DNA from 2 places in the Streptococcus pseudopneumoniae IS7493 genome. Region 2 is predicted to be linked to the other one. Evidence: riboswitches for the same ligand, from Rfam matches in the RefSeq annotation. Region 2 holds a riboswitch; the other holds the start of a gene.
The links. Region 2 has a riboswitch for FMN ahead of SPPN_RS02830 (ECF transporter S component). Riboswitches for the same ligand answer to the same signal wherever they lie in the genome.
Positions count from the first base shown of each region.

Region 1 (12,276 bases), 250 kb from region 2:
ATTGCCGACCTTCGAGCACCGCTCGATGCGGAAGAAATGTCTCGTATTACCATTGAAGACGAGTATACCCTGATTATCGTAGACGTGCCGGTCACGGAGGAAAGAAATAACCGCACCTACTACGTAACCATACCGCTTGGTATTATCATCACTGAGGAAACCATTATCACTACGTGTTTGGAACCACTACCTGTCCTTGATGTCTTTATCAACCGTCGTTTGCGTAATTTCTATACCTTCATGCGCTCACGTTTTATCTTCCAGATTCTCTATCGCAATGCAGAGCTTTACCTAACAGCCCTTCGTTCAATCGACCGCAAGAGTGAACAAATCGAAAGTCAACTGCATCAATCAACTCGTAATGAAGAATTGATTGAGCTCATGGAATTGGAAAAAACTATCGTCTATTTCAAAGCCTCCCTCAAAACAAATGAGCGCGTGATTAAGAAATTGACCAGTTCAACCAGCAATATCAAGAAATACCTTGAGGACGAAGACCTGCTTGAAGACACCCTGATTGAAACCCAACAGGCCATCGAGATGGCAGACATTTATGGAAACGTCTTGCATTCTATGACAGAGACCTTTGCCTCTATCATTTCTAACAACCAGAACAACATCATGAAAACCTTGGCCCTTGTGACCATCGTCATGTCCATCCCAACCATGGTCTTTTCTGCCTACGGTATGAACTTTAAGGATAATGAAATCCCCCTAAACGGAGAGCCAAATGCCTTCTGGTTAATCGTCTTTATCGCCTTTGCTATGAGTGTCTCGCTCACTCTCTATCTCATCCATAAAAAATGGTTCTAAGAGGAGTTCCTATGTCTCAAATTGATCTACAAAAATTAACTAAGAAAAACCAAGAGTTTGTCCACATTGCTACCCAACAATTCATCAAAGATGGGAAAACAGACGCTGAAATCCAGACTATTTTTGAGGAAGTCATTCCCCAAATCCTTGAGGAGCAATCTAAAGGTACAACTGCCCGTTCCCTATACGGCGCACCAACTCATTGGGCTCATAGCTTCACTGTCAAAGAGCAGTACGAAAAAGAGCATCCAAAAGAAAATGATGATCCAAAACTGATGATTATGGACTCAGCTCTTTTCATCACTAGCCTCTTTGCCCTTGTCAGCGCCCTCACAACCTTCTTTGCGGCAGATCAAGCTTTCGGCTATGGATTGATTACTCTTCTATTAGTTGGACTGGTTGGTGGATTTGCCTTCTACTTGATGTACTACTTTGTTTACCAATACTATGGACCAGATATGGATCGCAGTCAACGTCCACCTTTCTGGAAATCTGTACTAGTTATCCTAGCTTCTATGTTCCTTTGGTTGCTTGTCTTCTTTGCAACAAGCTTCCTACCAGCTAGCCTTAACCCAGTACTGGATCCATTGCCACTAGCTATTATTGGAGCAGCCCTCCTAGCCCTTCGCTTCTATCTCAAGAAACGCTTGAATATCCGTAGTGCAAGTGCAGGACCAACACGCTATCAAGAATAAGAAAACGATAAAAGCAACTGCAGGTGCGGTTGCTTTTTCACTTACTTTTTTGATTTTAAAGTATTCTTCTGACATCCACATAGCTCCATCTAATCTTTTGTGATAAAATAGGCTCATACTCAATGAAAATCAAAGAGCAAACTAGGAAGCTAGCTGCAGGTTGCTCAAAGCACAGCTTTGAGGTTGCAAATAAAACTGACGTGGTTTGAAGAGATTTTCGAAGAGTATTAAAAGTATTCTTCTGAAATCCCACATAGCTTTCTCTTATATTTTGTGATAAAATAGGCTCAATCTATTTCTAGGAGGATCAGATATGATTTCTACTATTGGTATTGTTAGTTTATCTAGTGGCATTATCGGAGAGGACTTTGTCAAACACGAAGTAGACTTGGGTATCCAACGTCTCAAGGATCTGGGACTCAATCCTATCTTTTTGCCCCATTCGTTAAAAGGATTAGACTTTATCAAGGACCATCCTGAAGCTCGTGCAGAGGATTTGATTCATGCCTTTTCTGATGATAGCATCGACATGATCCTATGTGCCATCGGTGGAGACGATACCTATCGCTTGCTACCTTATCTTTTTGAAAATGACCAACTCCAAAAGGTTATCAAACAAAAAATTTTTCTTGGCTTCTCGGATACAACCATGAACCACCTCATGTTGCATAAATTAGGAATCAAGACTTTTTATGGTCAATCCTTTTTAGCAGACATTTGTGAATTAGACAAAGAAATGCTAGCCTATAGCCTTCACTACTTTAAAGAATTGATTGAGACGGGAAGAATTTCAGAAATCCGCCCTAGTGACGTTTGGTATGAGGAACGAACTGATTTTAGTCCCACGGCCCTGGAAACACCTCGTGTCAGTCATACAAATACAGGTTTTGACTTGTTGCAAGGAAGTGCTCAGTTCGAGGGGAAAATCCTCGGTGGTTGCCTCGAATCCCTCTACGATATCTTTGACAACTCTCGATACGCAGATAGCACGGAGCTCTGCCAAAAATACAAACTTTTCCCTGACTTGTCAGACTGGGAAGGGAAAATCCTCTTGCTCGAAACAAGCGAAGAAAAGCCTAAGCCAGAAGACTTCAAAAAGATGTTGCTAACTTTAAAGGACACTGGCATATTCGCGGTCATCAATGGACTCTTGGTCGGAAAACCTATGGATGAAACTTTCCATGACGACTATAAAGAGGCACTATTGGATATCATTGACAGCAATATCCCGATTGTCTATAATCTGAATGTCGGCCACGCAACTCCAAGAGCCATTGTTCCCTTTGGCGTTCACGCCTATGTAGATGCACAGGAACAAGTCATTCGCTTTGACTATAACAAAAAATAAATAGTTTCTCTATTTTTGTGCTTTTGTATTGGTTTTCGTTACAATTTGTATCTGAATTTATTGCATTTCGCTAATTTCTATGGTATCCTTTTGAAGGAGGTGTATATGACAAAACAAAAAATTAATCGAATCGTAGGTTCTATTGGTGCCTTTATTGGAATTATAGTATTTATTGCCTACATACCTCAAATTATCGCTAATTTACAAGGAAATAAAGCTCAACCATTTCAACCTTTATCAGCTGCTATATCTTGCTTAATCTGGGTTATTTATGGATGGACAAAGGAACCTAAGAAGGATTGGATACTAATCATTCCAAATTCAGCTGGTGTTATTTTAGGTGGAATCACTTTTTTGACTTCACTCTAACAAATCTAATAGTATATATAAAAAGCTGGGAAAAATTTCTCAGCTTTTTTCTATATTCTCAGATATGCTAGTTACCTGTACACACTAATTCCTGCTTTTCCATTCACAATCATTCTCGTGGTCATCAACTAGCCCTGCAGCCTGTAGAAAAGACAAGACAGCGACTGGTCCTGTGAACTTGAAGCCTCGTTTTTTGAGATCTTTGGCTAATTTCTCAGACAAAGGTGTTTTAGCTGGGGCTTGGCGGTAATCGGGAACATCGTTAACAATCGTTTTCCCCTCAACAAAAGACCAAAGATAGGCATCAAAAGAGCCATGGTCTTCCTGTAGTCGTAGAAAGGCTTGGGCGTTAGCGCGTGTAGCAAAAATCTTGGCTCTATTTCGGATGATGGCTGGATTATCCAGCAAGTCTTCCAATTCAGTATCGGTCATTTCTGCGACCGCTTGAATTTGATAGCCATAAAATGCTTCTCGGAAAGCTTGACGTTTGTTGAGCACCGTTTCCCAAGACAGACCATGTTGAGGCGGTAAGTTTGCTAGTCAAGGAGTAAAACGACGAAGATTAGCATTTACTTCCGCCCATGCGATAGCTGTCCGTGATTGACAAGTGCTAGCACGCAGACAGAACGGAGATAGCGAACCGCTGAGTGTGTCGCTCTGCTCGTAAAAGCTTAGAAACCTTTGAACGAAAGGGATAATGAAAGCCTTGATTGCAAGGCTTTTTGCTTTATGGTGGGTAAGTATCAGAGTGAGAAAATTTTTGGAATGAGTAGAAGTGATAGCTAGAAATTATCAGTTTCTATTTCCATTTACCCTGTGGGTACGTGTTTGTTTCCATTGACAAGGAGTTTGTGGGAATAGAAATGTACCCACCTTGTTTGAATCAAGTGAAGTGTAGTTGAAGGAAATCTGTTGAAAGCAATACTTCATTTTACCGAATAAGTAATAATTTAGGCAACTTCAAATCGATTAAAAAAAACTATTTTAAAGGTTAAGAGTAGACAAAAATTGTCCACTCTTTTTTGCAAACTCAATTTATCAATAAATGAAATGAGGGAATGTAAAATGAAATATTTTGAGGTTGAGTTAGAAAATCCTGATGAATTTTTAAAACTACAAACAGAAGATTTTGTGAAAGCTAATCGCTTGCTACTAAGGAAGATAATCCAGAGCGTTACAGTCTATGAAGAAAACTTCGTCATATCCTTTAAATCTGGCATCGAATTGGAAGTATGAGTCTCATTCCATAACTTTTATATTGAACATATCATCTTGTTGTGTTATACTATAAATTGATATAAACAAAGATGTAGGAGGAACCGAAACTATGACAGCCTCAATGCGTTTAAGATAAGCTGGCAATAAAAAAAGCAGAATCTATACCCGATGATAGGCTTTTTTGTTGTGCTTATTTATACGATATTGAGCATTCATTAGTTACGGTGAGGATATTGGTTATTTAACTATACCTTTATTTAACTATGTCTTTAATATGAATGTTTCCAAATTGTATGTATGCAGACCAAAAGCCACATTGTGGGGTTTGGCCTGCATTTTTTATTGCCTAGAATGCTATTCAAAATAGAAATTCAAGCAAAATAATATGCAGGAGATAATATAAATGGAAAAATACAACAATTGGAAACGAAAATTTTATGCAATATGGGCAGGGCAAGCAGTATCATTAATCACTAGTGCCATCCTGCAAATGGCGATTATTTTTTACCTTACAGAAAAAACAGGATCTGCGATGGTCTTGTCTATGGCTTCATTAGTAGGTTTTTTACCCTATGCGATTTTGGGACCTGCCATTGGTGTGCTAGTGGATCGTCATGATAGGAAGAAGATAATGATTGGTGCCGATTTAATTATCGCAGCAGCTGGTGCAGTGCTTGCTATTGTTGCATTCTGTATGGAGCTACCTGTCTGGATGATTATGATAGTATTGTTTATCCGTAGCATTGGAACAGCTTTTCATACCCCAGCACTCAATGCGGTTACACCACTTTTAGTACCAGAAGAACAGCTAACGAAATGCGCAGGCTATAGTCAGTCTTTGCAGTCTATAAGCTATATTGTTAGTCCGGCAGTTGCAGCACTCTTATACTCCGTTTGGGATTTAAATGCTATTATTGCCATCGACGTATTGGGTGCTGTGATTGCATCTATTACGGTAGCAATTGTACGTATACCTAAGCTGGGTAATCAAGTGCAAAGTTTAGAACCAAATTTCATAAGGGAGATGAAAGAAGGAGTTGTGGTTCTGAGACAAAACAAAGGATTGTTTGCCTTATTACTCTTAGGAACACTATATACTTTTGTTTATATGCCAATCAATGCACTATTTCCTTTAATAAGCATGGAACACTTTAATGGAACGCCTGTGCATATTTCTATTACGGAAATTTCCTTTGCATTTGGGATGCTAGCAGGAGGCTTATTATTAGGAAGATTAGGGGGCTTCGAAAAGCATGTATTACTAATAACAAGTTCATTTTTTATAATGGGGACCAGTTTAGCCGTTTCGGGAATACTTCCTCCAAATGGATTTGTAATATTCGTAGTTTGCTGTGCAATAATGGGGCTTTCGGTGCCATTTTATAGCGGTGTGCAAACAGCTCTTTTTCAGGAGAAAATTAAGCCTGAATATTTAGGACGTGTATTTTCTTTGATCGGAAGTATCATGTCACTTGCTATGCCAATTGGGTTAATTCTTTCTGGATTCTTTGCTGATAAAATCGGTGTAAATCATTGGTTTTTACTATCAGGTATTTTAATTATTGGCATTGCTATAGTTTGCCAAATGATAACTGAGGTTAGAAAATTAGATTTAAAATAAACAATATTGGAGGAAATGTTATGGAATTAATATTAAAAGCAAAAGACATTCGTGTGGAATTCAAAGGACGCGATGTTTTAGATATAAATGAATTAGAAGTATATGATTATGACCGTATTGGTTTAGTAGGAGCAAATGGTGCTGGAAAAAGCACTTTACTCAGGGTACTTTTAGGAGAATTAACTCCCCCAGGATGTAAAATGAATCGTCTGGGTGAACTTGCCTATATTCCCCAGTTGGACGAAGTAACTCTGCAGGAGGAAAAAGATTTTGCACTTGTAGGCAAGCTAGGTGTTGAGCAATTAAATATACAGACTATGAGCGGTGGTGAAGAAACAAGGCTTAAAATAGCACAGGCCTTATCGGCACAGGTTCATGGTATTTTAGCGGATGAACCTACGAGCCATTTAGACCGTGAAGGAATTGATTTTCTAATAGGACAGCTAAAATATTTTACAGGTGCACTGTTAGTTATTAGCCATGACCGCTATTTTCTTGATGAAATAGTAGATAAAATATGGGAACTGAAAGATGGCAAAATCACTGAGTATTGGGGAAACTATTCTGATTATCTTCGTCAGAAAGAGGAAGAACGTAAGAGCCAAGCTGCAGAATACGAACAATTTATTGCGGAACGTGCCCGATTGGAAAGGGCTGCGGAGGAAAAGCGAAAACAGGCTCGTAAAATAGAACAGAAGGCAAAAGGTTCTTCAAAGAAAAAAAGTACTAAAGACGGAGGGCGTTTAGCTCATCAAAAATCAATAGGAAGTAAGGAAAAAAAGATGTATAATGCTGCTAAAACCCTAGAGCACAGGATTGCGGCCTTAGGAAAAGTAGAAGCTCCGGAAGGCATTCGCAGAATTCGTTTCAGGCAAAGTAAAGCATTGGAGCTCCATAATCCATACCCTATAGTCGGTGCAGAAATTAATAAAGTATTTGGGGATAAGGCTCTGTTTGAAAATGCATCTTTTCAAATTCCGTTAGGAGCAAAAGTGGCGTTAACTGGTGGTAATGGAATCGGAAAAACAACTTTAATCCAAATGATCTTAAACCATGAAGAAGGAATTTCTATTTCGCCTAAGGCAAAAATAGGTTACTTTGCACAGAATGGTTACAAGTACAACAGTAATCAGAATGTTATGGAGTTTATGCAGAAGGATTGTGACTACAATATATCAGAAATTCGTTCAGTGCTAGCATCTATGGGGTTCAAACAGAACGATATTGGAAAAAGTTTATCTGTTTTAAGCGGTGGAGAAATTATAAAATTGTTGCTTGCTAAAATGCTCATGGGTAGATATAACATCCTAATAATGGATGAACCCAGTAACTTCCTTGACATACCAAGTTTAGAGGCTTTGGAAATACTAATGAAGGAGTACACCGGAACTATCGTGTTTATCACCCACGATAAACGATTACTCGAAAATGTAGCAGATGTAGTTTATGAAATTAGAGATAAGAAAATAAATCTGAAACATTAAATTTAAGGTAGTCGCTGGTCAGTATAGTCTGTTCTGGTTGGCGACTCCATTGTTAAAGAGTATAAAGACTTTAGATTTTATGAATATTAAAAATAGGAACAGTCAATTGAACTGCTCCTATTTTTCTGCTAAATATATTGTAGTTTTCTTATATGTATAATGATAGATTAGCGGATTCTCATCTACGGTACTTACTTCAAATATGAAGAAGTGATCGCGGTTATCTCTGGACTTTTCCTTATTGAGGACAAAGTAATTCTTACGTGAAGTCGCCATTGTTTTTAGGATATCATCAGTTAGGAAGGTCAATGGAATATTCATGTTAGAGTAGCGGTAGAAGTCACGTTCAAAATCTTGGTAGCTCTCGCTATAATAGTCCATTTGTAGGTGATTACGCTGAAACTCAAGCTGATTCATAGAGCACCTCCTCGACAAGTTCAATACTAATAATGTCTTTTAATTTCAAATTGATGTGACCTGTTGTAGTTTTTATCAAAATGAAATCTTTGGTCAGACTTGGTATTGTTCCAGTGTAGGAAACACGCTTGTTTTTTTCAATCACTTGAATGCGTGTGCGTAGCTGCCCGGCGTATACTTGACTGAGGAGTAATAATTTCTTCTCTAGTGATAAGTCAGACATGTACGTTACTTTGTTTGTATCATCAGAGAGTGCTGATGCATGTTCAGATAGGAAAAAGCCCATCCATTTTTGCATCTTTGTATCCTGGTACTCTCTTGCTGATTGAAATGGTAAATATGAACGGTCAATCATATCAAATCCTTTCTATGCAGAGGCAAGGGTATTTTTATCAAATTGAATCGTAAAACCTTGAATTCCCCCACCTGTGTAACATTCTTTAAAGCGATTGATTACCTCAGTATAGATTATCACAGATGAGCTTGTTGGCTTAATGCTAAATGTAAATTCCAATGGTAATCGGTTTTCAGATTTAGCATGTACTAGTCGTATCGATATTTCAGTTGTTTTGAGTTTTCTCTGACGAAGTTTTGAAGTTGCTGTTTCAACGATTCCATGTAAAAATCTTTCAAGCATTTCAATATCATTACATCCTTTGCTACGGATTTCTGAAAATTGTACTGTATTTTTTTCTTGTTTCATTTTAATCCCTCCAATCCACCCGCGGAATGACCACCGATAAGTTTACTGCGTTCAATATTTCTGGAACCTTCAGTTAGGACGGTTCCTTTTTGTATGGCTAAAAAACCAAACTGTTCTCTGACAACATCAATAGCTGTCTGAAGTCTATTATCTTTTTCAATTTGTTCTACATCATCAAAGAGTGATAGTAGAGTATAGCTTTCATCTACGAAGCCACTATAAGATACACCAATTTGTCTCACTGCACCAGAGGTGTATTTTTTCGGAATAATACAAGTACATGACTCACCATTGTTTTGGGGAGATTTGCGGGTTCAATTTTATTCTGAGCATTTATAGATTTTTTCATCTCAGTCCTAGAATAGCCAATATGAATAGAAACGACAGTAGTCAATACTAGGGCTACTGTTCCGTTCCACAGTATCATTTAAAAATCATTTTCACACCCTTTCGTCTATTAGTATAGAAGAAAGCTCTCAGCACAGCCTGATAGGTTTCCATACACAACAACTCAAACAATGCTTGGTCATCATGGAGGGGTTGACCCCACTCCTCATCATGATAGGCAATGTAGAGCGGATTGGTCACCTTGACCCACGAACAACGTTTTGTCATGCTCTGCTCCTATTTGACCAACATTTTAAGGGCCGACTTGATATAGTTCTCAGCTGTATCTGTCGTTCCTTCAAAGAATTTCTTGATTTTCTTGAGTTCGGTCGCCTTGTATCCCAGTGCCAACATGGCTTCCATGGCTTCTTCCAATTCTTGGTTTTCAGCGCTTGCTTGCACTGCGACCTTAGCAGGAAGGTCATCTCCAGCAACTACTACCTTGCCTTCCAAGTCCAGCACCATCTGCTGGGCTGTTTTCTTGCCAATTTTAGGGAACTTGGTCAAGTAGGTAATATTCTTGGTTTCGATGGCTTGAACCAAGCCAGCATTGTCATCAGCAGCGATAATAGCAAGAGCTGATACAGGACCAATCCCAGAGACCGAAATCAGACTGAGAAAGAGCTTTTTCTCGTCTTCTGAGCGAAATCCATAAAGCAGATGAGCGTCCTCACGCACGACTTGATGCACATAAATTTGAGTTTCTTGGTTGACCTGTCCTGAGTAAGCATAGGGATTAGCCACATGCAGGATATAACCGATACCATTGATTTCAATAACAATGTATTTGGCAGTGATTTTGGTAATGATTCCTTTTAAATATTCGTACATAGTGTTCCTTCTCTCTTATTTCGTTTATCTAGTATATCATATTTTCTTTATCCGAGGAGCGAGAATCGATTATCACAAATACAGTATATCAAAAACAATCGGTATTTATCTGTTGACATATTCAAAATTAAGTACTATAATCATCTGTAATTGAATAACTATCTTCAGGGCAGGGTGCAATTCCCTACCGGTGGTATAGCCCACGAGCCGAAAGGCATGATTTGGTGAAATTCCAAAGCCGACAGTATAGTCTGGATGAAAGAAGATAAAAGTATATTTGTGCTTTTTGCGTGCTCTGAAATGATTACTTGTCATTTCAGAGCATTTTTGTTAATCGCATAAGTTTTCTTTTGTATGCCTTGAGTAGTCCCCTATTCAAGGTATATTTTTTTGGAGGTAGTGAGATGAGCGATTCAAAATATATGAAATTAGCAATAAAACTGGCACAAAAAGGGGCTGGTTACGTCAATCCCAATCCTATGGTTGGCGCAATTATTGTAAAAGATAATCACATTATCGGACAAGGTTATCATGAGTTTTTTGGTGGCCCACATGCTGAGAGAAATGCTCTTAAAAACTGTAGAAAATCCCCTGTCGGAGCGACGCTTTATGTAACACTTGAACCCTGTTGTCACTTCGGGAAAACACCTCCCTGTATAGATGCTATAATCGATAGTGGTATTACAAGAGTAGTCATTGGAAGCCTAGACTGTAATCCTATTGTATCTGGAAAAGGAGTAAAGATACTTGAGGAAAATAATCTTCAAGTTACTGTTGGAATTTTAGAAAATGAGTGTCTTAACTTAATAAAAAGTTTTAGAAAGTATATTACCCAGCATGTACCCTATGTTTTTATGAAATATGCAATGTCAATGGATGGAAAAATAGCCACTAAAACAAATCAATCCAAATGGATTACTGAAGAAGAAGCAAGAAAGCATGTGCATCAATTACGACACCATGTTAGTGCAATTATGGTGGGAGTCAATACTGTTATTCAAGACGATCCTTTGCTGACATGTAGATTGGAGGAAGGGAAAAATCCTATCCGTATCATATGCGATACACATTTACGAACTCCTCTTACCTCTAAAATCGTAAAAACAGCAAATGATATTAAAACTTACATTGCCACTTCCTCTGAAGACAAAAATAAAATGAAGCTATATCAAAATCATGGCTGTGAAATACTTTCCATAAAGAAAAAAGGCAATCATATAGACTTATCGAGTTTAATGCAACATCTAGGAAACATGCAGATTGATAGCCTAGTTCTAGAAGGGGGCAGTCTAATGAATTGGAGTGCTTTGGAACAACAAATTGTTGATGAGCTGAAAATATATATTGCACCAAAAATTTTTGGAGGCAGTGCCAAGTTTCCTGTCGGAGGTGAAGGCATTTCTTTGCCAAATGACGCTATTAGATTGAAACCTTATGCTTTTTCTCAAATAGGAAATGACTATCTCATAGAAAGTGAAGTGATTTATCCATGTTCACAGGAATAATTGAAGAAATCGGAAAAGTTGAAAGAATACAGAAAGACTCTCGTAATTGTAAACTATCAATTAAAGCCTCAAAAATATTAACGGATATCCATTTAGGCGATAGTATAGCAGTAAATGGTATCTGTCTTACAGTTACTCATTTCAATCATCAATCCTTTACAGTTGATGTAATGAATGAAACATGGAGTCGAACAGCTCTTACTCTATTAAAACATGGAAGTGAGGTGAATCTAGAAAGAGCCTTATCTGTCAACGGTCGACTTGGGGGTCACGTCGTTACAGGACACATTGATGGTACAGGAAAAATCTCGTCAATAAAAAAAGATAATAATGCTGTATGGTATCAAATCAACACACAAAAAGAAATTTTAGATTTAATAGTTGAAAAAGGATCTATTACAATTGACGGCATTAGTCTGACTGTCGCTAAAGTCTCCAAAGTAAACTTTTCAGTATCTGTTATCCCTCATACCTTGGAACAAACCATTCTTAAGAGTAAACAAGTCGGGAGTACAGTAAATCTTGAAAATGATATCTTAGGTAAATATGTGCAAAAACTGATGGATAATTCTCCAAAATCAGAAATATCTAAGGAACTATTATATCAAAATGGATTTTAGCAGAAAGGATAATCAGTCAATGGAATATCGAAAAATACAAGAAGCATTAGAAGCATTGCAGAAGGGACGACTTGTTCTTGTTATAGACGATAAGGATAGAGAAAATGAAGGAGACTTAATTTGTTCTGCACAAGCAGCTACAACAGAAAATGTTAATTTTATGGCTACTTATGCCAAAGGATTAATTTGTATGCCTATGAGCGAAAGTTTAGCTAATCAATTAATGCTTTCACCTATGGTTGAAAACAATACAGATAATCATAAG
Region 1 is NC_015875.1:261,889-274,164, reverse strand. It holds gene SPPN_RS01610 (magnesium transporter CorA family protein) at 1-813, shown strand, start outside; gene SPPN_RS01605 (DUF1129 domain-containing protein) at 825-1,508, shown strand; gene SPPN_RS01600 (S66 family peptidase) at 1,822-2,856, shown strand; gene SPPN_RS01595 (SemiSWEET family transporter) at 2,962-3,225, shown strand; partial or broken gene SPPN_RS01590 (DNA-3-methyladenine glycosylase I) at 3,310-3,747, opposite strand; gene SPPN_RS01585 (hypothetical protein) at 4,291-4,461, shown strand; gene mef(A) (macrolide efflux MFS transporter Mef(A)) at 4,847-6,064, shown strand; gene msr(D) (ABC-F type ribosomal protection protein Msr(D)) at 6,085-7,548, shown strand; gene SPPN_RS01570 (DUF5960 family protein) at 7,666-7,965, opposite strand; gene SPPN_RS01565 (hypothetical protein) at 7,952-8,320, opposite strand; gene SPPN_RS01560 (DinB/UmuC family translesion DNA polymerase) at 8,333-8,668, opposite strand; gene SPPN_RS01555 (hypothetical protein) at 8,665-8,910, opposite strand; partial or broken gene SPPN_RS01545 (DNA-3-methyladenine glycosylase I) at 9,098-9,283, opposite strand; gene ruvA (Holliday junction branch migration protein RuvA) at 9,293-9,886, opposite strand; FMN riboswitch at 10,043-10,157, shown strand; gene ribD (bifunctional diaminohydroxyphosphoribosylaminopyrimidine deaminase/5-amino-6-(5-phosphoribosylamino)uracil reductase RibD) at 10,291-11,391, shown strand; gene ribE (riboflavin synthase) at 11,376-12,011, shown strand; gene SPPN_RS01525 (bifunctional 3,4-dihydroxy-2-butanone-4-phosphate synthase/GTP cyclohydrolase II) at 12,031-12,276, shown strand, end outside.
Region 1: linked by a shared signal. The riboswitch ahead of ribD (bifunctional diaminohydroxyphosphoribosylaminopyrimidine deaminase/5-amino-6-(5-phosphoribosylamino)uracil reductase RibD) and the one ahead of SPPN_RS02830 (ECF transporter S component) in region 2 are both predicted to bind FMN.

Region 2 (12,276 bases):
AATCCTCACATACAAAGGAGAAATCATAGCACCTGCAAAATAACTCATGGTATCTGATAAAAGATTGATGCCACAAATAAGAAAAACCATCCCCATAGAAAAGTTCTTATCCGTTACAAACAGTGTCAATAGAGTATAAAGCAGAAACTTACTTGCCAATATAGCAATATATTTTGCAACACGATTTTTTTGAAAATCGGCAATAACGCCTGTGAACAACTGAGAAATCTGCGGCAAAGTCTCCGAAACTGTTATACAAAGAACAGCTAATGAAGCAAATTTATATCCCGATACATAAGAAATAAATGAAATATAAAACAGCGTATCACCAAATGACGAAACCCATTGATTAATTAGCAACATCCGGTAATTTTTATTGGTCAGAAAAGTATTCATTGGATTGCCTCCTTCTTCAGCTCAAAAGGAAATTGAAATCCTAACAACGCCCAATATATCCCCAAAGCTCCAATACCAAAATCAAAAACTATTGATGATATTCTAATACATCAATTTTGGTTTGTCAATAATTTTTATGGTGTTTTTTATTTTTTTTTGAAATATGAATTTAAGTTATCTAAAAATACAAATCTTTTTCTTAATCTTCACTTTCCAATAATTTCATTTCCTTCTCAATTTCTAGCATCATTCTCTGGTTCTCTTCGTGCTTGTAAAGCTGATAAGATACTTGATAAAAACCTAGTATCCTATCCCTTTCAGCAAAGCTCTCGCTTATATTTCCCAATAAACAATACAAATCTGCTAATCGATAACTACTATTATATCTTTTACAAATAGCTATCGTTTCTGTAATTTCTGCTATAGCTTCAGATGTTCGTTCATTCAACCACAAATATCTACAATAGTTATATCGGAATTTAATCATCAATTCTAACTGTTCCAAATGATGAACAGATAGTGACTGGAGGTTCTCTTTTAAAAGTTGATAGAGTTCCTGATATGTGTCTTCCTGCCCCATATCAAAATAAAAATTAGCCAAGGTATTTCCCAGTTGTAGATAGTAAAAATCAGATTTTTTCAGAGATAACAGTATTTTTTCCAGTTTCGCAACTGCCCCTGTTTGATGATTTAAATAACAGAATTGAACTAATGTATCAATCCAGTCCAAATAAATCTGGTCTTTAGCAGATAGACGAGTACGTTTAGATTTTTCCAGTTCATAGATGTAATGGAGAGATTCATATTCCCTCTCATCCAAAAATTTCTTAGATAATTCTTTAAACTTATCAATATTTTCTAAACTAGAAACCTCAGTATCTTCAAAGAAATAATCCATGCTCACCTTCAATCGCTTAGATAGTTGAAAGAGTAATTCTGACCCAGGTGAATATTTACCTTGCTCCATACGGCTAATCTGCCCTTGCTCACAAATCCCCTCAGCTAATTCTTTTTGAGATAATTTTAATTCCTTTCTTTTATTTTTTAATCGTGTCGCTAATAGCATACCCACACTTTCTTCCTCCTTGCTTTATTTATTAAAATATATCAAACACCAAAACATGTTTCAAGTATATATTTCATATGGTTCTATTTGTATTTGTACAATTTTTTATCTTTTCCATCACTTCTGCTTGCCTTTAAATCGCCATTGGAAGCGGATCTTGTCATAGAAGGGAAATTCGATAAACAAGACTCCCAAACCCACACAGAGACTGGCAAGAACGTCTGATGGATAATGAACTCCCAGATAGACCCTTGATACCAACACACTGACTAGGTAGAGACCTAGCACGATTTGCACGATTTTTCTCCAGACCGGATCTTTCATCCGCTGACTAAGAATGACAATCAGAGAACCGACCATCAAGGTTACAGCCAGAGAATGGCCGCTTGGAAAGGAAAATCCCTTCTCATCAACCAAGTGTAAAATAGCTGGTCGTGGGCGCTGGTAGATATTTTTAAAGGTCACGATTAAAAGTCCTGCTAAAGCCAGATTTCCCAGCATGAAGAAACTTTCTATCTTCCACCGCTTACGATAAAAGACAAAAGCTGTAATGACAACCCAAGTGATAATCACTGGAATATCAATCAGACGTGTAATGGCTCGGAAAAGAATAGTCAAGTAATCTGGCAAGTCTCCTCGAACGGCAGTCTGTATCGGTTGGTCAAAACCGACCAGCGTTTCAGGGTAAAATTTGACCATGTAGCCAAGAATAACGAAAAGTAAAAGGGCAAAACTGCCCTTCATTAAAAATGTTTGTTTATCTCTCATAATGTTTTAAGGTTGGTTTCAAGAGAACATACAACAACCAGAATGAAACGGAAAAGATTACACCCTCAATCAAGTTAAAAGGTAATACCATGGTCATTAGGTAGTTGGAAAGTCCCAAAATTTTTCCAATATCAAAGTTAGCAAACTTAGCGTACAAAGGAACAGCGTAAACATAGTTGAGAACCAACATTGCCACAGTTAAACCAACAGTCCCAGCTAGAGAGCCTAGTAGGAAACGAAGGGTTGTCCGTTCCTTTTTCCAAATCAAAGCAAAGACGATGACAAAAACTCCCAAAGCTACGATATTCATCGGCAAACCAATGTAAGTATTCACTCCTTGGCTGTTAAGAAGCAATTTCAAGAGTGAGCGAAGCAAGAGCACTCCTAGAGCAGCAGGCAAATCCATGACCACCAGACCCACAAGGACTGGCAAGATACTAAATTCGATCTTGAGGAAGGATGCCGCTGGCAAGAGCGGAAAGTCAAAGTACATCAGCACAAATGAGATGGCTGATAAGATCGCAATGGTCGAAAGTCGACGTGTGTTTGTCATAACAGGTTCCTCCAATTTTCTATAAAATCAGAAGAAGTTAGAAAGGATTCCTCTATCTATTCTCACTTTTTATATCCCAAAAGTTCCCTCTCACTCTATTAAGGAAATTCAAGCAAGCGGTTACAGTTTAGCTATAAATCTATCAGAACAGACAAAGCTATTCTTTCGTCTTCTCCCATCCAGACTATACTGTCGGTTGTGGAATCTCACCACATCAGCTTGCGCTCGCGGACTTATTTGGCTAAGATATTTTAGATTTATCTAGGCGTCGCAGTCGAAGATAATACTTAAAGTATATCGAGACAAGACAACGACGAGAAAGCTAAAATAGCTAGTCAAATTTACCGCCGGTCGGGAATCACACCCTGCCCTGAAGACTCTTTTATCATAACAAAAAACGCTTGCAAGCGCAAGCATTTTGTTCATTTTCATTTTTTATTTCAATTTATCTGCTTCATAGGTATGAACGAGCTCAAGACCTGCAAAGTGCTGCTGGCGGAGGGCTTCGTAGACAATCATGCAGACGGTATTAGACACATTGAGACTGCGGACATGTTCATCATTCATGGGAATACGGAGAGCCTTCTCAGGATGTTCTCGCATAAAGTCCTCAGGCAAGCCCTTGTCTTCACGTCCAAAGAGAAAATAATGGTCCTCGTCAGTCGATAAATCCACATCAGAATACACTTTCTCAGCAAATTTTGAGATCAGATAGAGTTTGCCCTTCATATGAGACATGAAATCCTCCAAACTCTCGTAAAAATAAATCTCTAGTTTATCCCAATAATCCAATCCAGCTCGCTTCATCTTGCGGTCGTCAATAGGAAAGCCCATTGGCTTGATGATGTGGAGGGGAGAATTGGTCGCAGCACAAGTACGCGCGATATTGCCTGTATTTTGTGGAATTTGTGGTTCAAATAATACAATGTGATTTGTCATGACTTGCTTCCTTTCACCATTGCAAAAAAATAGCCACACTGCCCGGAGTCAAGCTCAGCAAACAGCGTGGTTAAGGCATCGTTAACTTACCTCACAACAGGTTTGAAGTAAATCAGCGAAACTACTTTCTTAGTATAACACTTTCAGAATCATTGTCAATAGAAACGACTTGATTTTTTCAATTTTTTCAAGCTATTTCCAAGGATTGTAAAATCGTCCTTGATTCTGCAAGATAAGTAGTAAACTAGCTACTAAAAACAAGGCTGCCAAGAACAAGGTAAGATAGTCTCCTTTTTTCAAGGCCTGATAACTATACCAAGTGCGTTTTTTCTCTTTCCCAAAGCGCCGAAGCTCCATGGCGGTCGCGATGGTATCAATGCGTTCTAGCGAGCTAAAAATCAAGGGAGTAATAATGCGCAAATTGCCTTTGATTCGTTGCATAAGAGAAGCTTTCTTGGATAATTCCATCCCACGCGCCTCCTGAGACATTTTGATAGTAAAGAATTCTTCCTGCAAATCTGGAATATAGCGCAAGGTCAGACTGACTGAATAGGCAATCTTGTAAGGCACACCAATTTGATTTAAACTAGAAGCAAACTGACTAGGATGGGTTGTCATCAAAAAGATAATAGCCAGAGGAATGGTACAAAGGTACTTAATGGCCAGATTTAGCAGATAAAAGAGCTCCTGGCTGGTCAGAGTGTAGGCACCGATTCCCTGCCAAATCACACTTCTCTCTCCGTAAAGTCCAACCCCATACTCAGGAGAAAAGAGATAGACCATCAAAACGTTTAAAACGGCAAATACCGTCGCAAAAACGGCCACAAAGGAAACATCTTTAAAACGGATTTCTGACAAATAGAGGAGAAAGACCGAAAAGATGGCAATCAGAACAAGCAGTCTGGTATCATAGCTAATCATGGCCGCCAATGACACGAGGATGAAAAAGAGAAGTTTACCAGCTCCTGACAAGCGATGAATCACAGTATCTCTATGCTGGTAACCAATTAATTTAGCTTGCATCCTTCTCTCCTTTCTTTGTAAAATGCCGTTAAAGCAAGTGGATCCACGTCTAGTTTTTTAGCCAAGTTGAAGATTGAAGTTTCTTTTAGATTGGCTTTTACTAACAGCTCAGGATTGCTCAACAGACTAGCTGGATCAGTATCAGCAATCAGTTCTCCATCAACCATGACAAGGGCCCTGTCTGAATAATCCAGCATCAATTGCATATCATGCGTAATCATGACGATGGTATGACCTTTTTGATGCAACTCTTCGAGAAATTCCATAATCTCAGTATAGTTCTTCTGGTCTTGACCTGCTGTCGGTTCATCTAAGAGGATAATTTCAGCTCCTAAAACCAAAATCGAGGCAATAGTGACACGTTTTTTCTGACCAAATGACAGGGCAGAAATAGGCCAATTACGGAATTCATAGAGACCACAGATTTTCAAAGTTTCATAGACTCTCGTTTCAATTTCCTTCTCATCCACACCTCGCAAACGAAGTCCCAGAGCCACCTCATCAAAAATCATGTTAGTTGAAATCATTTGATTAGGATTTTGCAGCACATAGCCTACTCGTTCCGCCCGCTCTGCAACAGAATCTCCTTTTATATCCTGCCCTTCCCAAAGATAGCGACCTTCCGTCTGAATAAAGCTACTTAAGGCCTTGGCTAGAGTTGACTTCCCTGCTCCATTTTTCCCGACAATGGCAATCTTTTCACCCTTTTTAATATCCAAATGTAGGGATTTTAAAATCGGTCTATCATCATAAGAAAAAGAAACCTCCTCTAGTCTAAAAAGTGACTGCAAATCTGGCATCTCTTTTGCCAGTTCATTCTGCAACTGAACCTGACCTTTTGAGATAGACAAGTTATCCAGATCTGCTAACTGTTCTTCCTTGGCTAAATCCACACCCAATTGACGGAGAGTGGTGAGATAAAGGGGTTCGCGAATTCCATTTTGGGTCAACAAATCAGTCGCCAATAACTGATCAGGACTTCCATTAAAGAGGATACGGCCATCGTTTATCAAGACAATCCGATCCACAGGTCGATGCAGAACATCTTCCAAACGGTGCTCGATAATAAGGGTCGTCGTCCCCTCCTCCTTATGAATCTGATCAATCAATTCAATAATATCCTGACCTGACTTGGGATCCAGATTGGCGAGTGGCTCATCAAACAAGAGAATCGGACTTTCATCAATCAAGACACCGGCTAGACTAACTCGCTGCTTTTGTCCACCAGACAAGTCTTGAGGACGCTGAGCTAGTAAAGGGAGAAGGTCCAGCTTTTCAGCCCATTTATGAACACGACTTTTCATCTCTTCTAGACTTGTTACATCATTTTCTAGAGCAAAAGCCAAGTCCTCTGCCACAGATAAGCCGATAAACTGCCCATCTGTATCCTGCAAAACTGTGCTAACCAGATGAGACTTATCATAGATGCTCATATCAAAGGCTGTTTGACCCTTTATCAAAAATTCTCCATATGTCTGACCCTTGTAAATATTGGGAATAATCCCATTCAAACACTGACCCAAGGTAGATTTACCTGATCCAGATGGTCCAACAATTAAGACTTTCTCTCCCTTGTAAATGGTCAAGTCTATCCCTTGCAAGGTCGGTTCTTGTTGTGTTTCATACTGGAAAGAGAAATCCTTCCACTCAATTATAGCTTCTTTCATCTTACTCTCTTCATTCGCTTCTTCTACTCAATGAAAATCAAAGAGCAAACCAGGAAGCTAGCCGTAGGTTGCTCAAAACACTGTTTTGAGGTTGCAGATAGAGCTGACGCGGTTTGAATTTAATTTTCGCAGAGTATTAGACTTCTATTTTATCATAAATCTACCCCTTCTTGCAGACTCTTCTATTAAAAACTTAGCGCCAAAAAGATTCCTATCCTAGCTTACTTGCCTAACTAATCTATAAACATCGAAAAAGACTGGTTGCCCAGCCTTCTCCATCATTTTAGTCCTTTTTCAAACTTCCTGCACGAGTTTGAGTTCCTGCATAGGCAAGCAAGAGAAGAGTTCCTGCAATAGCTACAGATACACCATTAGCAATTCCCGCAACAATTCCTTGGGCAAATACTTTTTCTGCAGCTTCTTGATAAATCACAACATCTCCAAGTGGTGCCAAGACACCCCAAACAAGGGCATTTGCAAGTAGTTGAATGAGGTTAAAAATAAGAATATCTTTCCAGTCAAAGACACCATTGATCACGCGAACGTACTTTCTAAATAGCCCCACAGCTAGACCAAAGAGCCCACTAGCGATAATCCAAGTCCACCACAGACCGTAACCAGCAAGAGAGTCCTTGATTGCATGACCAATCAACCCGACAAGCAAACCGATAATCGGTCCAAAAATAATAGAAAGTAGCGCTTGTACCGCATACTGAAGCTGGATGCTTGTATTTGGAACAGGGGTCGGAATGTTGATCATCCCGATGACGACAAAGAGGGCAGCGCCAATTCCTACAGCAACAACTTGTTTAATTGATTGATTTTTCATCTATATTCTCCTATTTTATGATTCTATTTTCTTTATTTCAATGGTCCAAGATGAACCGACACCTACATTATAGGCCTTGGCAAAGGAACCTTGGTTGATAGCCAGACCTAAACGATAGAGAGAGTTGATGTAAAGGATGGGTTGCCCAATTCTCACATCTGCAAATGATTTGCCATAAACAACCTGATTTTGATAGACCAGCATATCAGCGTGATAGATGGTCACTTCAAAACGGTCACCAAATTCTGGTTCCAGTTTGTAAAATTCTTCTCGCGTAATAGAGGTCCAAAGCGAACCAAAACGCACATCCAGAATATCAATGGCTCCCTTCACCAGATGATCTTCACTAATGGTCTCTACGACTGGAAGTTCCACAATCTGATCCACACTGAGCTCTGGCCCCACTTCCTCAAAAGAAATGTGACCACTGGCCAGTTTAGCACCAGTATAGGCATAGACATCACGACCGTGGAAAGTATAAGAATGCTCTGTGTTTTGACGCCTATTAGCTACCTCAGAAATTTCACGAACGGCTACAATACCAACGTGTTTCTTGATAAAAGAAAGAGTCCCATTATCTGGCGTGACAATGTATTGATTGTTTGCAGTCTTGGCAACCACACTCTTACGTTTCGAGCCGACACCTGGATCGACAACCGATACAAAAGTCGTTCCCTCAGGCCAGTAATCCACCGTCTGAAAGAGACGGTAACTACCCTCAAAAATATTATAAGGTGTGATATCGTGCGTCAAGTGATGAATTTTTAAGGTTGGAGACTCTTCTAAAGCCACTCCAATCATAGCCGATACCGCACCATCAACCAGACCAAAGTCTGATTGTAATACCAGTAAATTATTATTCATTTTATCTCCTTGTATATCCTTTATCATACCATATTTCAGAGAAAGTCGCTAATAGCTATTTCAATTGCTTAGGGTATAGTTTTACCTTATAGCAGATTTCCGCTAAAAGTTCTCCCTTATTGGCTAGTAGGTGCATTTTTTTTGAAAAAGGATATGATAGTTACATCATGAAAAAGTAGGTTTTATTATGAAAATTATCCTTGTCGGAGGGGGAAAAGTTAGTTTTGCCCTCTGTCGCTCCTTGGTTGCAGAAAAGCATGATGTTTTGCTGATTGAGCAAGACGAAGCTGTTCTCAATCATATTGTCAGTCGCTTTGATATCATGGGTATCCTTGGTAACGGGGTCGATTTTGCCATTCTTGAGCAAGCCAGCGTCCAAGATTGTGATATCTTTATCACCCTGACTGAGTACGATGAAGTCAACATGATTGCAGCTGTTCTAGCCAAAAAAATGGGAGCTAAAGAGACCATCGTTCGGGTGCGGAACCCTGAATATTCTAACTCCTATTTCAAAGAAAAGAATATTCTCGGTTTTTCTCTTATCGTTAACCCTGAGCTCTTGGCTGCCCGCGCTATCGCCAACATCATTGACTTCCCCAACGCTCTATCTGTCGAACGTTTCTTTGGTGGACGGGTCAGCTTGATGGAATTCACTGTTAAATCCTCCAGTAGTCTTTGCCAAATGCCCATTTCTGATTTTCGGAAAAAAATTTGGCAATGTCATTGTCGTGCGATAGAAAGAGATCATCAAATTATCATTCCAAGCGGTAACATGACTGTACAGGATAAAGATAGAATCTTTGTCACTGGTAACCGTGTTGATATGATGCTCTTCCATAATTATTTCAAGTCTCGTGCCGTGAAGGGTCTTCTTATTGTTGGAGCTGGTAGAATTGCCTATTATCTACTAGGTATCCTCAAAGATAGTCGTATTGATACTAAGATTATTGAAATCAATCCTGAAATCGCTAGCTTCTTTAGCGAGAAATTCCCAAACCTCTACATCGTTCAAGGAGATGGTACCGCACAAGATATCCTGCTGGAAGAAAGTGCTCAAAACTATGATGCCGTTGCGACTCTAACAGGGGTCGATGAGGAAAATCTGATTACCTCTATGTTCCTGGACAGGGTAGGTGTACAGAAAAATATTACCAAGGTCAATCGTACCAGTCTCCTCGAAATTATCAATGCGCCTGATTTTTCAAGTATCATCACACCTAAAAGTATTGCCGTAGACACGATTATGCACTTTATTCGTGGTCGGGTTAATGCCCAGTATTCAGACCTTCAAGCCATGCACCATCTAGCCAATGGCCAAATCGAAACCCTGCAATTCCATATCAAGGAAGCCAATAAAATGACTGCCAAACCTCTTTCTCAACTGAAATTGAAAAAAGGGGTTCTTATTGCAGCTATCATTCGAAAGGGCAAAACGATTTTCCCAACTGGGGAGGATATGTTGGAAGTTGGAGACAAGCTCCTAGTAACAACCTTGTTGCCGAATATCACTAAGATTTATGACTTGATCGCGAGGTAAGAAATGAATAAAAGTATGATTCGCTACCTCCTTTCAAAGTTACTTTTGATTGAAGCGGTTCTCCTTTTGGTTCCTGTAGCTGTCGCTCTCTATTACCGTGAATCGAGCCAAGTCTTTACAGCCCTCTTTACAACGATTGGAATTCTGGTATTACTAGGTGGCTCAGGAATTTTACAAAAGCCAAAAAATCAACGGATTTATGCCAAGGAGGGAATCTTGATTGTGGCCCTCTGTTGAATCCTTTGGTCCTTCTTTGGTGGTCTCCCCTTTGTCTTTTCTGGGCAAATCCCTAGCGTTATTGATGCCTTTTTTGAAATTAGTTCTGGCTTTACAACTACTGGAGCAACTATTTTGAACGACGTTTCGGTCCTCAGCCGTTCCCTCCTCTTCTGGCGAAGTTTTACCCACTTGATTGGAGGGATGGGAGTGCTTGTTTTTGCACTTGCTATTATGGACAATGCCAAAAATAGCCACCTAGAGGTGATGAAGGCTGAGGTTCCAGGTCCTGTTTTTGGCAAGGTTGTATCCAAACTAAAAAACACTGCCCAGATTCTCTATCTCCTTTATCTAGCTCTCTTCTCCCTCTTTGTCATCATCTATTATCTAGCTGGCATGCCTCTCTACGATAGTTTTGTCATTGCTACGGGGACAGCGGGAACTGGAGGCTTTACCGTCTATAACGACGGAATTGCCCACTATGGCAGCTCACTGATTACCTATCTGGTCAGTATCGGAGTTCTGGTTTTTGGGGTAAATTTCAACCTCTACTACTACCTCATGCTCCGTCGCATCAAGGCCTTCTTTGGTGACGAAGAACTTCGGGCTTACTTGGTCATTGTACTGGTTTCTACAGGCTTGATTAGCCTCAACACCCTCTACCTCTACCCAGGGTTTTCAAAGAGCTTTGAAATGGCCTTCTTCCAGGTTTCCAACATCATTACAACAACTGGTTTTGGATATGGAGATATTACCAACTGGCCCCTCTTCTCCCAGTTTATCCTCCTTTTCCTCATGGCAATCGGTGGCTCTGCTGGATCAACTGCAGGTGGACTCAAGATTATTCGAGGCCTCATCCTTTCAAAAATTGCCAAAAATCAAATTTTGTCCATTCTATCTCCCCACCGTGTTTTGACTCTCCATGTGAATCAAACGGTGATTGATAAGGATACCCAGCATAAAATTCTCAAGTATGGTAGATTGAAACTAGAATAGTACATCTGGACTTCTAAAACATTGTTAGAAATCGATTTGACTGTCCCGATTGATTTGTCCTATTCTTATTTCATTTTATTATATCTTTAAATCCCGATCAGACATTTCAGTACCTGACTTATCCTCAATGAAAATCTCTTCAAACTGCGTCAGATCTATCTGCCCGACTTTATCACTTAATTCTCCGCCGACCTTACTTAATCCCTTGGTACATCTGGATTTTCCGACTATTTTTCAACTTTTTTGTTTGTTGTATATAATTATGTATGCTATAATAGAGTATGACATTTATTAAAACAACAACCAACAAAGAAGGGCGTACTCATGTCTATCTTGTGGAGGGATATCGAAAAGATGGAAAAGTCAGACAGCGTATTTTGAAAAAATATGGTCTCTTAGATGAACTAGAGGTAGAGGAACCTGATATCTTAGAACGTTTGAAACGTGAGGCAAAGGAAGGTCTACTAACAGAACCTCAATTCTTTCAAGTAAGCTATGACCTACTGGCTCCTATGAATGAGGTGGATCAGTCCTATGGTTGGATGGTCTTGGATAACCTGTTTGAAGAGTTAAAACTAACCGAGTTTCTAAAGACAGTGAAATCGAAATCAGAGTACGATTTGGCTCAAGTTTTAAAACTATTAGTTTTTCAGAGAGTCCTCAATCCAGATAGTAAGTTATCTACTTATGCTTCTCAAGTAAACTTATTTGGTCATTGGGAAATAAGCCTCAACGCTATTTATCGTTCGTTAGATAAGTTGGATACCTTGAAAGAAAAACTTCTGCTTCATCTTCATAAAGAAGTGAGTCGCATGACCAAGCGTGAAGCACGTTTAGTTTTCTACGATGTAACGAACTACTACTTTGAAACAGATATCCCCGATGAGACGGTTGTTTCAGTTGATGGTGAAATTCTAAAAGAAGGACTAAGAAGGCGAGGTCCTAGTAAGGAACATCGTCCCAAACCCATTGTCCAATTAGGATTATTTATGGATACGAATGGAATTCCCATCAGTTATAAGTTATTTAGAGGAAATCAAACAGATCCTATTACCTATCTTCCAGCTGTTGAGGAAGTTAAAAAACAGTTTGGAATTGAGCGTATTGTGGTGGTGGCCGATAAGGCTATGAATAGCTCTTACAATATTTCTGAGATGATTCATCAAAAAGATGGATGGCTCTTCTCCCAGAAGCATCGTGGACGGCGTGGCGCCTCAAAGGAGCTACAAACACAAATTCTAAATCCAAACGATTGGCAATTTAATAAGGAGTTGACCTTCGCAAAGAAGTCCTATCTACGTGAACGCAAGCTGGGAACGAAGAAGGATTCTCCACTTGTCAAAGAGAAAGTTCTGATTACTTGGTCTAAGAAATACGCTGATCGAGAACGGATTCGTCGGGAAGGTGCTTTAGAATATGCCA
Region 2 is NC_015875.1:508,338-520,613, reverse strand. It holds gene SPPN_RS02845 (MFS transporter) at 1-396, opposite strand, end outside; gene SPPN_RS02840 (helix-turn-helix domain-containing protein) at 596-1,468, opposite strand; gene SPPN_RS02835 (phosphatase PAP2 family protein) at 1,580-2,230, opposite strand; gene SPPN_RS02830 (ECF transporter S component) at 2,220-2,783, opposite strand; FMN riboswitch at 2,947-3,165, opposite strand; gene SPPN_RS02825 (tRNA (cytidine(34)-2'-O)-methyltransferase) at 3,219-3,722, opposite strand; gene SPPN_RS02820 (energy-coupling factor transporter transmembrane component T family protein) at 3,915-4,745, opposite strand; gene SPPN_RS02815 (ABC transporter ATP-binding protein) at 4,730-6,412, opposite strand; gene SPPN_RS02810 (ECF-type riboflavin transporter substrate-binding protein) at 6,696-7,241, opposite strand; gene SPPN_RS02805 (SAM hydrolase/SAM-dependent halogenase family protein) at 7,257-8,105, opposite strand; gene trkA (Trk system potassium transporter TrkA) at 8,293-9,642, shown strand; gene SPPN_RS13760 (hypothetical protein) at 9,646-9,879, shown strand; partial or broken gene SPPN_RS02795 (TrkH family potassium uptake protein) at 9,880-10,833, shown strand; gene SPPN_RS02790 (IS1634 family transposase) at 11,136-12,276, shown strand, end outside.